DNA from 4 places in the Streptomyces sp. NPDC020731 genome. Region 2 is predicted to be linked to each of the others. Evidence: riboswitches for the same ligand, from Rfam matches in the RefSeq annotation. Region 2 holds a riboswitch; each other region holds the start of a gene.
What was found. Region 2 has a riboswitch for cyclic di-AMP ahead of ACH4VX_RS26150 (M23 family metallopeptidase). Riboswitches for the same ligand answer to the same signal wherever they lie in the genome.
Positions count from the first base shown of each region.

Region 1: another riboswitch for cyclic di-AMP. It lies ahead of ACH4VX_RS10130 (NlpC/P60 family protein); the one in region 2 lies ahead of ACH4VX_RS26150 (M23 family metallopeptidase).
Region 3: another riboswitch for cyclic di-AMP. It lies ahead of ACH4VX_RS16985 (M23 family metallopeptidase); the one in region 2 lies ahead of ACH4VX_RS26150 (M23 family metallopeptidase).
Region 4: another riboswitch for cyclic di-AMP. It lies ahead of ACH4VX_RS20790 (C40 family peptidase); the one in region 2 lies ahead of ACH4VX_RS26150 (M23 family metallopeptidase).

Region 1 is NZ_JBIRTN010000005.1:252,501-255,538, reverse strand. Features, by position in the region: gene pcrA (DNA helicase PcrA) at 1-1,204, opposite strand, end outside; cyclic di-AMP (ydaO/yuaA leader) riboswitch at 1,460-1,617, shown strand; gene ACH4VX_RS10130 (NlpC/P60 family protein) at 1,625-2,800, shown strand; gene ACH4VX_RS10125 (hypothetical protein) at 2,856-3,038, opposite strand, start outside.
Region 2 is NZ_JBIRTN010000018.1:63,795-66,832, reverse strand. Features, by position in the region: gene ACH4VX_RS26160 (M16 family metallopeptidase) at 1-92, shown strand, start outside; gene ACH4VX_RS26155 (M16 family metallopeptidase) at 89-1,477, shown strand; cyclic di-AMP (ydaO/yuaA leader) riboswitch at 1,677-1,842, shown strand; gene ACH4VX_RS26150 (M23 family metallopeptidase) at 1,855-2,628, shown strand; gene ACH4VX_RS26145 (GntR family transcriptional regulator) at 2,809-3,038, shown strand, end outside.
Region 3 is NZ_JBIRTN010000010.1:14,365-17,402, forward strand. Features, by position in the region: gene ACH4VX_RS16980 (PrsW family intramembrane metalloprotease) at 1-979, shown strand, start outside; gene ACH4VX_RS16985 (M23 family metallopeptidase) at 1,077-2,096, opposite strand; cyclic di-AMP (ydaO/yuaA leader) riboswitch at 2,109-2,266, opposite strand; tRNA gene ACH4VX_RS16990 (tRNA-Met) at 2,555-2,628, opposite strand; gene ACH4VX_RS16995 (dihydrofolate reductase family protein) at 2,692-3,038, opposite strand, start outside.
Region 4 is NZ_JBIRTN010000013.1:21,260-24,297, reverse strand. Features, by position in the region: gene pheT (phenylalanine--tRNA ligase subunit beta) at 1-1,016, shown strand, start outside; gene ACH4VX_RS20790 (C40 family peptidase) at 1,228-1,701, opposite strand; cyclic di-AMP (ydaO/yuaA leader) riboswitch at 1,705-1,907, opposite strand; gene ACH4VX_RS20785 (hypothetical protein) at 2,241-2,549, opposite strand; gene ACH4VX_RS20780 (ATP-dependent Clp protease proteolytic subunit) at 2,557-3,038, opposite strand, start outside.

The DNA of each region.
Region 1 (3,038 bases), on a different contig from region 2:
CCGCGACGTACCCGGTGATCCGCGCGCCCGCGCCGGCGTTGGTCCACAGGTTCTTGGGGCGGCGCGACTCGTTGCGCTCGATGACGGCGTTGGCCGCGCTCAGGATGGTCTGCGTGGAACGGTAGTTCTGCTCCAGCAGGATCGTGGTCGCGTCCGGGTAGTCCTCCTCGAACTGGAGGATGTTGCGGATCGTCGCGCCGCGGAAGGCGTAGATCGACTGGTCGGCGTCACCGACCACGCACAGCTCGGCGGGCGGGACCTCGGTCTCGGACGGTGCGCCGGCGGGGTGCCCGGCGGTGCCGACGAGCTCACGCACCAGGGCGTACTGGGCGTGGTTGGTGTCCTGGTACTCGTCCACCATGACGTGCCGGAAGCGGCGACGGTAGTGCTCGGCGACGTCCGGGAAGGCGCGGAGCAGATTGACCGTCGTCATGATCAGGTCGTCGAAGTCCAGCGCGTTCGCCTCGCGCAGCCGCGACTGGTAGAGCGCGTAGGCCTGGGCGAGGGTCTTCTCGAAGCCGTCGGCCGCCCGGGCGGCGAAGTCCTCCTCGTCGATCAGCTCGTTCTTCAGGTTGCTGATCTTGGCGCTGAAGGACTTCGGCGGGAAGCGCTTGGGGTCGAGGTCCAGGTCGCGGCAGACCAGGGCCATCAGACGCTTGGAGTCGGCGGCGTCGTAGATCGAGAACGACGACGTGAAGCCGAGCTTCCTGCTCTCACGGCGCAGGATGCGCACGCACGCGCTGTGGAACGTCATGACCCACATGGCGCCCGCGCGCGGGCCGACGAGCTGCTCGACACGCTCCTTCATCTCGCCCGCGGCCTTGTTGGTGAAGGTGATCGCGAGGATCTGGCCCGGATGGACGTTCCGCTCGGCCAGCAGATGGGCGATGCGGTGGGTGAGCACGCGGGTCTTGCCGGAGCCGGCACCGGCCACGATGAGCAGCGGGGAGCCGGAGTGCGCGACGGCGGCACGCTGGTTTTCGTTCAGCCCCTCCAGCAACGCGGCGGCGTCGATCACCGGGCGCGGGGCGCCGTCGCGGTAGTAGGCGTCCCTGTCCGGCGGCACGTCGAATCTCCCGCCGAACAGGTCGTCCGGAATCTGCTCCGGTACGTGCTCGTCCTCGGGCGGTGGCGGGGGCTCGTCCGCGGGGCCCCGCCGGGCCTGGAGGTCCGCCAGGAAGCTGTCGTCAAAGAGGCTGCTCATCGCTCTCCGAGTCTAGGGCGCTCCACCGACAACCCGGGGCCACCCCGGGAACATCCCCGCTTTCCGGCAGCCGGGGCAGGGTGTGCACCCTCCAGAACCACTGCCTCACCCTGAGTGACCCCACACGTGAGGTCACGAAAATGTATCGGGCATATCACCCGTCAACCTTCACAAGGGCCACACCAGTTGGCTACGGTGCGGGCGGGCCGTACGACCCCCACCGGCGAACCCCGCCGGGCCGCACGGCCTCCGCCGAGTCCGTCCCTGCCGATCGCGGCAGCCGGAGCCGGGGACCCACCGAGACCATGGGGTGAATCGGCCCACTCCCTCGCGGAGCGGCCGTAGGGCAACCCTTCCGAATCACCCGCCCGAACCCGACAGCTAACCCGGTAGGCGGAGCATCGGAAGGAGTCGCCTCCCTTGGCGTCGCACCGCAAGTCGCGCACCCCCGGCGCGCGCGTGGCAGGCATACGGACCCCGGCCCTCGCCACGGCCGCCCTGACCTCCGTGGCCCTGCTGTCCCAGACGGCGGGCGCCGCCCCCTCCGACGACGGCAAGCCCAGCCTGGAGGAGGTCGAGAAGAAGGTCGACGAGCTCTACCGCCAGGCGGAGTCGGCGACCGACAAGTACAACGCGGCCAAGGAGAAGACCGCGAAGCAGCGCAAGCAGGTCGGCACCCTCCTCGACGACGTGGCCAAGCGCACCCAGAAGCTCAACGACGCGCGGGAGGAACTGGGCTCCTTCGCCGCCGCCCAGTACCGGACCGGCGTCGGTGTCCCCGACACCGCGACCTTCCTGCTCGCGGACACTCCGCAGGACTTCTTCGACCGGTCCCAGCTGATGGACCGGATGACCGGCCGCCAGAAGGAAGCGGTCGACGACTACGTCACCCAGCAGTCCGAGACGATGAGGAAGCGCCAGGAGGCCACCGAGAGCCTCGAGACGCTCACCGAGTCCCAGGGCGACCTGAAGACGGCCAAGGCCACCGTCCAGAAGAAGCTCACCGACGCGCGCAAGCTGATGTCGAAGCTGACCGCCGAGGAGAAGGCGCGGCTCGCGGCGATCGAGGAGAAGAAGCAGCAGGAGGCCGCCCGCAAGGCCGCCGAGCTCGCCGAGCAGCAGGCGGAGCAGCAGAAGACCCAGGAGAAGGCCGCCGCCCGGCAGGACAGCGGCACGTCGGGCAGCACCTCCGGATCCGCCGGCTCGACCACCGCGCCGTCCACCGGCTCCTCGTACGCCACCAAGGCCGAGAAGGCCCTCGCCTTCGCCCGCGCGCAGATCGGCAAGCCGTACGTCTGGGGCGCCACAGGCCCCGGCTCCTATGACTGCTCCGGCCTCACCCAGGCCGCCTGGAAGGCCGCCGGCGTCACCCTCCCGCGCACCACCTACGACCAGGTCGACGCGGGCACGACGGTCCCCGTCTCCCAGGCCCAGCCCGGTGACCTGGTCTTCTTCTACGACGACGTCACCCACGTGGGCATCTACATCGGCAACGGGATGATGATCCACGCGCCGAAGCCCGGCACGTACGTCCGCGAGGAGTCGATCTACTACGACGGCGAGTCCTCGATCCACAGCGTGGTGCGCCCCGCCTGACCTGCCCGGGGACACGCCGCCCGGCGCTACGACACGCGGCGCCGGGCGAAGGGCATCAGGTCCACAGCACCGCGATGAAGACGTTCGCCGTGGTCAGCAGACCGACCAGGCCGAACAGGCCCTTGTCCACCTTCTCCTCGTCCCGCTTCACATAGACCAGGCCGAGGATCACGATCAGCAGGGCCAGCTTCACGCCGATCTTGATGTTGTCGACGGAGTAGTCCTGGGCCTGGTTGAG
Region 2 (3,038 bases):
TCGTCTACGAGCCGGTCGCCGCCGAGGCGGAGGACACCGAGGAAGCCGCCGCGGCCGCGGGCACCGACGAGAACGAGGAGGCGGCGAAGTGACCGAGCTCGCCACGATGGACTTCCACCCGCAGCCGCAGGCGGGCGACGCCAAGCCCTGGGCCTTCCCGGCCCCCGAGCGCGGCACGCTCGACAACGGCCTGACCGTGCTGCGCTGCCACCGCCCCGGCCAGCAGGTCGTCGCCGTCGAGGTGCTCCTCGACGCGCCCCTGGAGGCCGAGCCGGCCGGTCTCGACGGTGTCGCCACGATCATGGCGCGGGCCTTCTCCGAGGGCACCGACAAGCACTCCGCCGAGGAGTTCGCCGCCGAGCTGGAGCGCTGCGGCGGCACCCTGGACGCGTACGCCGACCACCCCGGCGTCCGCCTCAGCCTGGAGGTCCCGGCCTCGCGGCTCACCAAGGGACTCGGGCTGATCGCCGACGCCCTCAGGGCGCCCGCGTTCGCCGACAGCGAGGTCGAACGGCTGGTCCGCAACCGCCTCGACGAGATCCCGCACGAGCTGGCCAACCCCTCCCGCCGCGCCGCCAAGGAGCTCTCCAAGGAGCTGTTCCCGGCGAGTGCGCGCATGTCGCGTCCGCGCCAGGGCACCGAGGAGACGGTCACCGGCATCGACTCCGCGGCCGTACGCGCCTTCTACGAGAAGCACGTCCGCCCCGCCACGGCCACCGCCGTGGTCGTCGGCGACCTCACCGGCATCGACCTGGACGCGCTGCTCGGCGACACACTGGGCGCCTGGACCGGTTCCCCGGCACAGCCGCGGCCCGTTCCGCCGGTGGTCGCGGACGACACCGGCCGGGTCGTGATCGTGGACCGTCCCGGCGCCGTCCAGACGCAGCTGCTGATCGGCCGTATCGGCCCCGACCGGCACGACCGCGTGTGGCCCGCGCAGGTGCTCGGCACGTACTGCCTGGGCGGCACCCTCACGTCCCGCCTGGACCGTGTGCTGCGCGAGGAGAAGGGCTACACCTACGGCGTACGGTCGTTCGGGCAGGTTCTCAGGTCCGCCCCGGACGGGACCGGCGCGGCGATGCTGGCGATCAGCGGCTCCGTCGACACCCCGAACACCGGCCCCGCCCTCGAGGACCTGTGGACGGTGCTGCGCACGCTCGCAGCGGAGGGCCTCACCGACGACGAACGCGACGTCGCCGTGCAGAACCTCGTGGGTGTGGCGCCGCTCAAGTACGAGACCGCCGCGGCCGTCGCGGGCACCCTGGCCGACCAGGTCGAGCAGCACCTGCCCGACCACTACCAGGCCGACCTGTACCGGCAGTTGGCCGCGACCGGCACCGTGGAGGCCACCGCGGCCGTCGTGAACGCCTTCCCGGTGGACCGTCTGGTGACCGTGCTCGTCGGTGACGCGGCGCAGATCAAGGCGCCCGTCGAGGCCCTCGGGATCGGTGAAGTCACCGTCGTGACGGCCGAGTAGCGGGCCGCGAAGGCCGCGCGCGTGGGGCCCTGGTGACACGGAGGTCACCAGGGCCCTCTTGTGCCCGAATCGGGGCGGAAGTTGCCTGTCTGCCCTGTGGGATGCGCTACAAAAACCGGGATTCGTTTGAGGACGGGGGGACGGCCCGCTTAGCGTCATCCGGGCTGTTCGTCGGGCAGTGCGCCGCATCCGCGGCACCGGACAGTCATCGCCGAGTCCCCGTACGGCGCGAGCCAGGGGAGCCGGGGACCCACCTGTAGTCCCTGGGGTGAATCGGACGCCCGCGCGTGTCGCGAGGGGGCCCGTAGGAGACCTTCCTGCTCCGAACCCGTCAGCTAACCCGGTAGGCGAGAGGGAAGGAAAGGACCAGCCTGTACATGGCGTTCACCCGCGCCCCGGGCAAGCACCGTCGTCCCAGCCGTATGCAGCGCGGCACCGCCCGCGCGGCGGGCGTCGCGGCGCTCACCACCACCGGCGTCGTCGGCTCCCTCGCGGCTCCCGCACTCGCCGCCGAACCCGCTGCCGCACAGACCGGCCTCACGCCCGTCGTCACCCTGGGCGACGCGGTCGCCGACCGGATCGACGCCCAGGCGGCCGCCCAGCACGAGGCCGCCCTGGAGGCGGCCGAGGCCGCCGCGCGGAAGGCCGCCGAGGAGGCCGCGCGCGAGAAGGCCGCCGAGGCGGCGGAGAAGGCCCGCGCGGAGAAGGAGCGCGCCGCGCGGGAGGCCGAGCGCGAGCGCCTCAACACCTTCGTCTCCCCGATCCCCGGCTCGTACGTCTCGACCGGTTACAAGACCGGCGGCGCCGTCTGGTCTTCCGGCAGTCACACCGGCGTCGACTTCCACGCCGCGACCGGCACCCCCGTCCAGTCGGTCGGCATCGGCACCGTCGTCGAGGCCGGCTGGGGCGGCTCGTACGGCAACCAGGTCGTCATCAAGATGAACGACGGCACGTACACCCAGTACGGTCACCTGTCGTCCATCGGCGTCTCGGTGGGCCAGCAGGTCGCCGCCGGGCAGCGGATCGGCCTCTCCGGCGCCACCGGCAACGTCACGGGCGCGCATCTGCACTTCGAGGCCCGCACGACCGCCGAGTACGGCTCCGACCTCGATCCCGTCGCCTACCTCCGCGGACACGGCGTGAACCTCTGACCCGCCCGCTTCCCGGTGCCCCGGCTCCCCGAGCCGGGGCACCGGCGTTTCCGGGGAGCGCTTGTCCAAAAAATACGCATGGATTCCGGTCCGCCGTCGTGAATTCCCGCTGATTGCAATAGAGTCACGGAACACACGTCAATCTTCGACGTTTCACGGGGATTAAGCCGGAGGTCGGTCATGCGTATTCCCGCGCACTCGGTGTGCACGGCGATCCGGGACGACATCGTCGCGGGTGTCTACGAGCGCGGCGGCCGGCTCACCGAGGAAGTCCTCGCCCGCCGTTACGGTGTCTCCCGCGTCCCCGTCCGGGAGGCGTTGCGCACGCTGGAGGCCGAGGGGTTCGTGGTGACCCGGCGGCACGCGGGCGCGTGCGTCGCGGAACCCACCGAGCAGGAGGCCGCCGACCT
Region 3 (3,038 bases), on a different contig from region 2:
GTGGATAGCGACGGCGACCGCCGACCCGACCGGCGCCGACACCCTGGGCTCGACCGTCATAGCGCCGGTGGTGGAGGAGTCCGCGAAGGCCGCGGCCGTCCTGCTGGTGTTCCTGTTCCGCAGACGCGACTTCACCGGGATCCTCGACGGCGTGGTGATAGCCGGGGTCACCGCCACCGGCTTCGCGTTCACCGAGAACATCCTCTACCTCGGCACCGCCTTCGGCACCGACCAGCTCACCGGCGACAGCGGCATCGCCTCGGTCACCGCGGCGACCTTCTTCGTCCGCATCGTGATGTCGCCGTTCGCGCACCCCCTGTTCACCGTGCTCACCGGGATCGGCTTCGGCATCGCCGCGCTGTCCACGGACCGGCAGCGGGCCCGGCGCGTCCTGCTGCCGCCGGTCGGGCTGCTCCTCGCGATGGGCGTGCACGCGCTGTGGAACGGCTCCTCGACGCTCGGCCAGTACGGCTTCCTCGCGGTGTACGCGGCGTTCATGGTGCCGGTGTTCGGGCTGCTGACCTGGCTGGTGGTGTGGACGCGGCAGCGGGAGCTGCGGACCGTGCGGGCGGAACTGCCCGCGTACGTGGTCACCGGGTGGCTCCATGCGGCGGAGCCGTTCGCGCTGGGCTCGATGCGGGCGCGGCGCGTCGCCCGGCAGTACGCGCGCCGCTGCGGCGGGAAGGCGGCGGCGCGGTCGGTCGCCGCGTACGAGGCGTACGCGACGTCGCTGGCGTTCCTGCGGCACCGGGGGCGGCTCGGGCGGGCGGGGCCGGACTTCGCCGCCCGGGAACGGGAGCTGCTGCTGGAGCTGTGGCACCGGCGGGAAGCGGCCCGGCCGGCCCTGGAGCACGCGGCCCGTGTCACCGCGCCCCGGGTTCCGGTCGCCGCGGCGCCGTGGGCGGTGTACGGCGGCTACGGGTATCCGCCGTACGTGCACCCGTACGGCGCGTACGACCCGAACACCCACCGGTCCTGACGGGTCCGCACCGCCCCGGAGAACACCTGCCCGGCAGCCCTGACGTCGGGGGGCGTCGTCGGGACTGCCGGGTTCAGGGCGTGGGGAGCCGGGTCGCTCAGACGCTGAGGCCCTTGCCCTGCAGCCAGGCCAGCGGGTCGATGCCCGAGGTGGAGCCGCCGGGGTGGACCTCCATGTGGAGGTGGGCGCCGGTGACGTTGCCGGTGGCGCCGACGCGGCCGATCACATCGCCGGTGTTGACCTTCTGGCCGACGCTGACGCTGATGGAGGACTGGTGGGCGTACCAGATCTCGGTGCCGTCGTCGAGGGTCAGCACGGTCTTGTAGCCGTAGGAGCCGTCATAGCCGGCGGAGGTGATCGTGCCGGTGTGGACGGCCTTGAGCAGCGTGCCCGTGGGGGCGGCGAAGTCGAGGCCCGTGTGATAGCCGGAGGACCAGTAGGCGCCCGCCTGGCCGAAGGTCGAGGAGAGGGTGTACGAGGAGGTCGGCAGCGCGTACTGCTTGGCCAGCTCGGCGAGGCGCTCGGCCTCGGCCTTCTTCCTGGCCTCCTCCTCCGCCTTCTCCTTGGCGGCCTCCGCCTTGGCCTTGGCCTCCTTCTCCGCCTTCGCGACGGCCTCGGCGGCCTGCTTCTCGGCGGCGGCGACGGCCTCGGCCTCGGCCTTGCTCTCGGCCTGGTCCTGCTGCTGCTCGACCTGCGCCATGATCCGGGCGCGCAGCGCCTCACCGGCGCCGGCGGCGCCCTGCTCGGTGTCGGCGGTGGTCATGCCGATGTCGCTGAGGGGGGTGGCCGAACCCTTGGGCGTTTCCTCGTCGGAGATGAGGGAACCCACATTGGGGAGGTCGGGCATGGAGATCGAGACCGGCGGCTTGCCGGTCTGGGCGCTGGCCATGCCGCCGGCGCCGACGGCCGCTATGACGCCGACGCCCAGAACGGTGGAGCTGCGGGCGAGTCCTCCGCCGCGCTGCTTGGAGACGCGATGCCGGCCGCGGACGGGGCGAAGGGACTCCGCGGTGGGGTTCCACTCCTCGAAGGGGCCCTCGTCGGCGCGGCTGCCGCCGTAGGCGACGGTGTCGCTCGGCTTGAACGGGGCCTCGGGGGCAGGCGGGTTGGACGCCACGTGGGCGCGCTCCTTTCCTTCCGTCTTCGCCTACCGGGTTAGCTGACGGGTTCGGAGCGGGAAGGTCTCCTACGCGCGTGTACGAGCCGTGTCTCCACGGCGGTATCCACGCGATTCACCCCATGGTGGTGGTTCCCCGGTTCCCTTGCGGGATTCGGCGCGTGCGCACGGAGCCGACTTCTGTGACGGCTGGGACGACCGCGCTGCGTTATCGAACGTTAATAGACGCGAGGGCCGGATTCCAAGCCGTTCCTCTTGATCGTTAACGATTTCCGCATGGACTTAAGTGCCATGGGCGGCCAAAACCGGGCGAGTTGACCGCGCCCCGGGCGGCAGGTGATTTCTGACGGTGCGTCATTCGTTATGCGCTGCGAGGTGGATCGATCACGTTGGGTGAGAACGGGGAGCGGAAAACACCGAGGGCCGGAATCCTTTGGATTCCGGCCCTCGGCCTTCAGTAGCGGGGACAGGATTTGAACCTGCGACCTCTGGGTTATGAGCCCAGCGAGCTACCGAGCTGCTCCACCCCGCGTCGTTGAAACCAGTGTACGCCATCCGCGGGACATGGCGCACACCCATTACCGGCGGCCCCGGTTCAGCGGCCGAGCAGATGGCCGTTCGGCGCTTTGGCGCGGTTCTCGTGCTCGGGCAGGACGAGGACGGTGGCGCCCCCGGCCGCCAGTACCGCGCTGCCGTCGGCGCCCGCCACGAAGGTGTCCGGCTCGCGCCAGGCCGTGACCACCCGCCGTACCCCCGCGTCCAGGATCAGCCGGGCACAGGGCGCAGGGCGGGACGCGCGGCGGGCACAGGGCTCCAGGCTGGAGTACACGGTGGCACCGGCGAGCCGGGGGTCCGTGGGGTCGGCCTTGGCGAGTGCGGCCTCCTCCGCGTGCACCACCGGGTCGGCGCCCTCCCGGGAGTGGCCGCGCGCCAGCTCCGTAC
Region 4 (3,038 bases), on a different contig from region 2:
CCGCCCGCCAGCGACTGCACCGCCGTATCGGCCGGGCCCTGGCCGGGGCCGGTTACGTCGAGGCGCTGAACTACCCGTTCGTCGGCGAGCAGGTCTTCGACCAGCTCGGCCTGGAGGCCGACGACCCGGCCCGCCGTGTCGTCAAGCTGGTCAACCCGCTCAGCGACGAGGAGCCCGCGCTGCGCACCACGCTGCTGCCGGGCCTGCTCGGCGCGCTGCGCCGCAACGACGGCCGGGGTTCGCACGACCTCGCGCTGTTCGAGACCGGCCTGGTCTTCCAGCCGCGCGAGGAGCAGCGGGTCGCCGCGAACCTGCCCGTCGACCGGCGGCCCAGCGAGGCGGACATCGCCGCGCTGAACGCCGCGCTGCCCGACCAGCCGCGGCACGTCGCCGTCGTGCTGACCGGCGCCCGCGAGCAGGCCGGCTGGTGGGGCAGGGGCCGCGCGGCCGACTGGGCCGACGCGGTCGAGGCCGCCCGGACCGTCGCCCGTGAGGCCGGCGCCGAACTGGGCGTCCGCAAGGGCCAGTACGGGCCGTGGCACCCGGGCCGCTGCGCCGAGCTGACCGTCACCGTCGACGGCGAGGACCGGATCATCGGCCACGCCGGCGAGCTGCACCCGCGCGTCCTGAAGACCCTGGGCCTGCCCGCGCGCAGCTGTGCGATGGAGCTGGACCTGGACGCCCTGGAGCAGGTCGGCGACGACACCCCGCAGGCGCCGGGCATCTCCACCTTCCCGGTCGCCACGCAGGACGTCGCGCTGGTCGTCGACGCGTTCGTGCCCGCCTCGGATGTCGAGGCGGCGCTGCGCGAGGGCGCCGGTGAACTGCTGGAGTCCATCCGCCTGTTCGACGTGTACGAGAACGCCGAGCAGCTCGGCGAGGGCCGCAAGTCCCTGGCGTACGCACTGCGGTTCCGTGCGACCGACCGCACGCTGACCGTCGACGAGGCGTCGGCGGCCCGCGAATCGGCGGTCACCCTCGCGGGCGACCGCACCGGGGCGGTCCTGAGGGGCTGATCCAGACCGTCGGGCCCCCTCGGCCGGCCCGTCCGGCGTTTGAGGACAAAGGGGGTCCGGGGGCGCAGCCCCCAGGGACGGGAAGGGGCGGCGGGGGCGAAAACCCCATGCCCGCCCCCGTCCGCCGCAGGGCCGACAACCACCGGGTTCCGGGGGGGGGGGGGGGGGGGGGGGGGGGGGGGGCCCCCCCCCCCCCCCCCCCCCCCCGCGGTCACCTCACCCGGCCGTACCAGACGCTGCGGGTCCAGATCTTCTGCAGGCGCACCACGTCCCCGGTCTTCGGGGCGTGCCAGATCTTGCCCTTACCCGCGTAGATGCCGACGTGGTAGACGTAGCTGCCCGAATGGAAGAACACCAGGTCTCCCGCCTTGCGGCTCTTGGCGGAGACGTGGCGCGTCTTGTTGTACTGCTGGGCGGCGGTGCGCGGCAGCTTCTTGCCCGCCTTCTTGAACGAGTACAGCGTCAGACCCGAGCAGTCGAACCTGTACGGCCCCGTGGCGCCCCACTTGTAGGGCGAGCCCTTCTTGGAGGCGGCGATGTGCAGCGCCTTGGTGGCCGAGGTCGCGGCGGCCGCCTCCGAGGCGGCTCCGGGGACCACGATGGAGCCGCCCACGGCGGCCAGGGTGAGGGCCGAGGCCGTGCCGGCCCGGGCCATGAGAGACGGGACACGATTGAGCGCAGTCATGCGCAACCCTTCGTCAGCCGCCTGTGAAGGATGACCTGTCGGATTCGGGCTGGCGAAGTTGCCCGGCCGCACACGTGCGGCTTCACCCCAAGGACTGCTCGGAACTGACGTCCCGGCGGCCCGTCGTGATTGGGTCCTCCACTCCTGCCGATCCACTCCTGTCGACCGGTCATCCGGGCGGCGGCAGGACTCGGCGTCCGCCCGGATCGCCCCGCCGCGGCGGCGGGGTCTTGTCGTCAGTCAGGGATCTTGGCTCATGACGCGATCGAAATCCCAACGGAACGTGGGATTTGTGTTGTTACTCACCACTCACCCGTTCGGGTGGACACCTCTCTGTTCGGACCTTCGCCGAGGCCCGGAGGAGCCGCGGACCAGGGATGAAAAGCACCGTTCCGGTCGTGCGGTACGTGCGTTGCGCAACTTCGAGGGCTCGAAAACAGCAGGTTCGTCTACGCCGGACGGGGGTACGCCGTTCGGTCCGTTTCAACCCCGGCCGGGGTGCACCGCCGGCCGGGGCCGCTGTCCGGCGCCCGCGGGCGTCAACTGCCGGGGTCCGGCGGCAGTGTGACCCTGGCCGTGCGCCGTTCGCCGTCCAGCGCCCGCAGGGCCCGGGCCAGCGTGCCGGAGTGCAGTTCGCTCTCGCCGCGCCGGTGCATCAGGGTCAGCGCGTCGCGCAGCGCGACGGCCTTGCCGACCAGCGCCTGAGCCGCGCGCAGTCCGCGGTAGGTGTCACCGCCCAGGGCCGGGTTGACCCGGCCGAGCAGGTCGACGGCCTCGAGGTAACGGTCGATCAGCTCGGCCTCCGCGCGGGTCAGCGCGGGCAGCGGCGGCAGCTCCGGTGGCAGCATCCGCGGCTCACCTCGTGCCGGTGACGGGGGAGGTGCTCCTGCGGCCGGGCACGATCCGGTCCGCCAGGCCGTACTCCACCGCCGCCTGCGCGTCGAGGACCTTGTCCCGCTCGACGTCCGCCCGGACCCGCTCCGCGGTGCGGCCCGTGTGCCGGACCAGGATCTCCCCCATCCGTGACCGGACACGGGTCGACTCCTCGGCCCGGATCACCGGATCGCCGGCCTGTCCCTCGACCGGCTCCGGGAGGGAGGGCTGACGGAGCACCAGACGGGAGCCGGGCAGCAGCAGTCGCTTGCCCGGGGTGCCGGCGGCCAGCAGCAGCGCGGCGGCGCCCTCCGCCCGGCCCAGGCAGACCGTCTCCACGTCGCAGGAGACGTGGCGCAGCGTGTCGTAGATCGCCGACATGGCGTGGAAGGAGCCGCCGGGGGAGTTGACGTAGAGCGAGATGTCCCGGTCGGGGGAGTGGTGCTCCAGGTACATGAACTGCG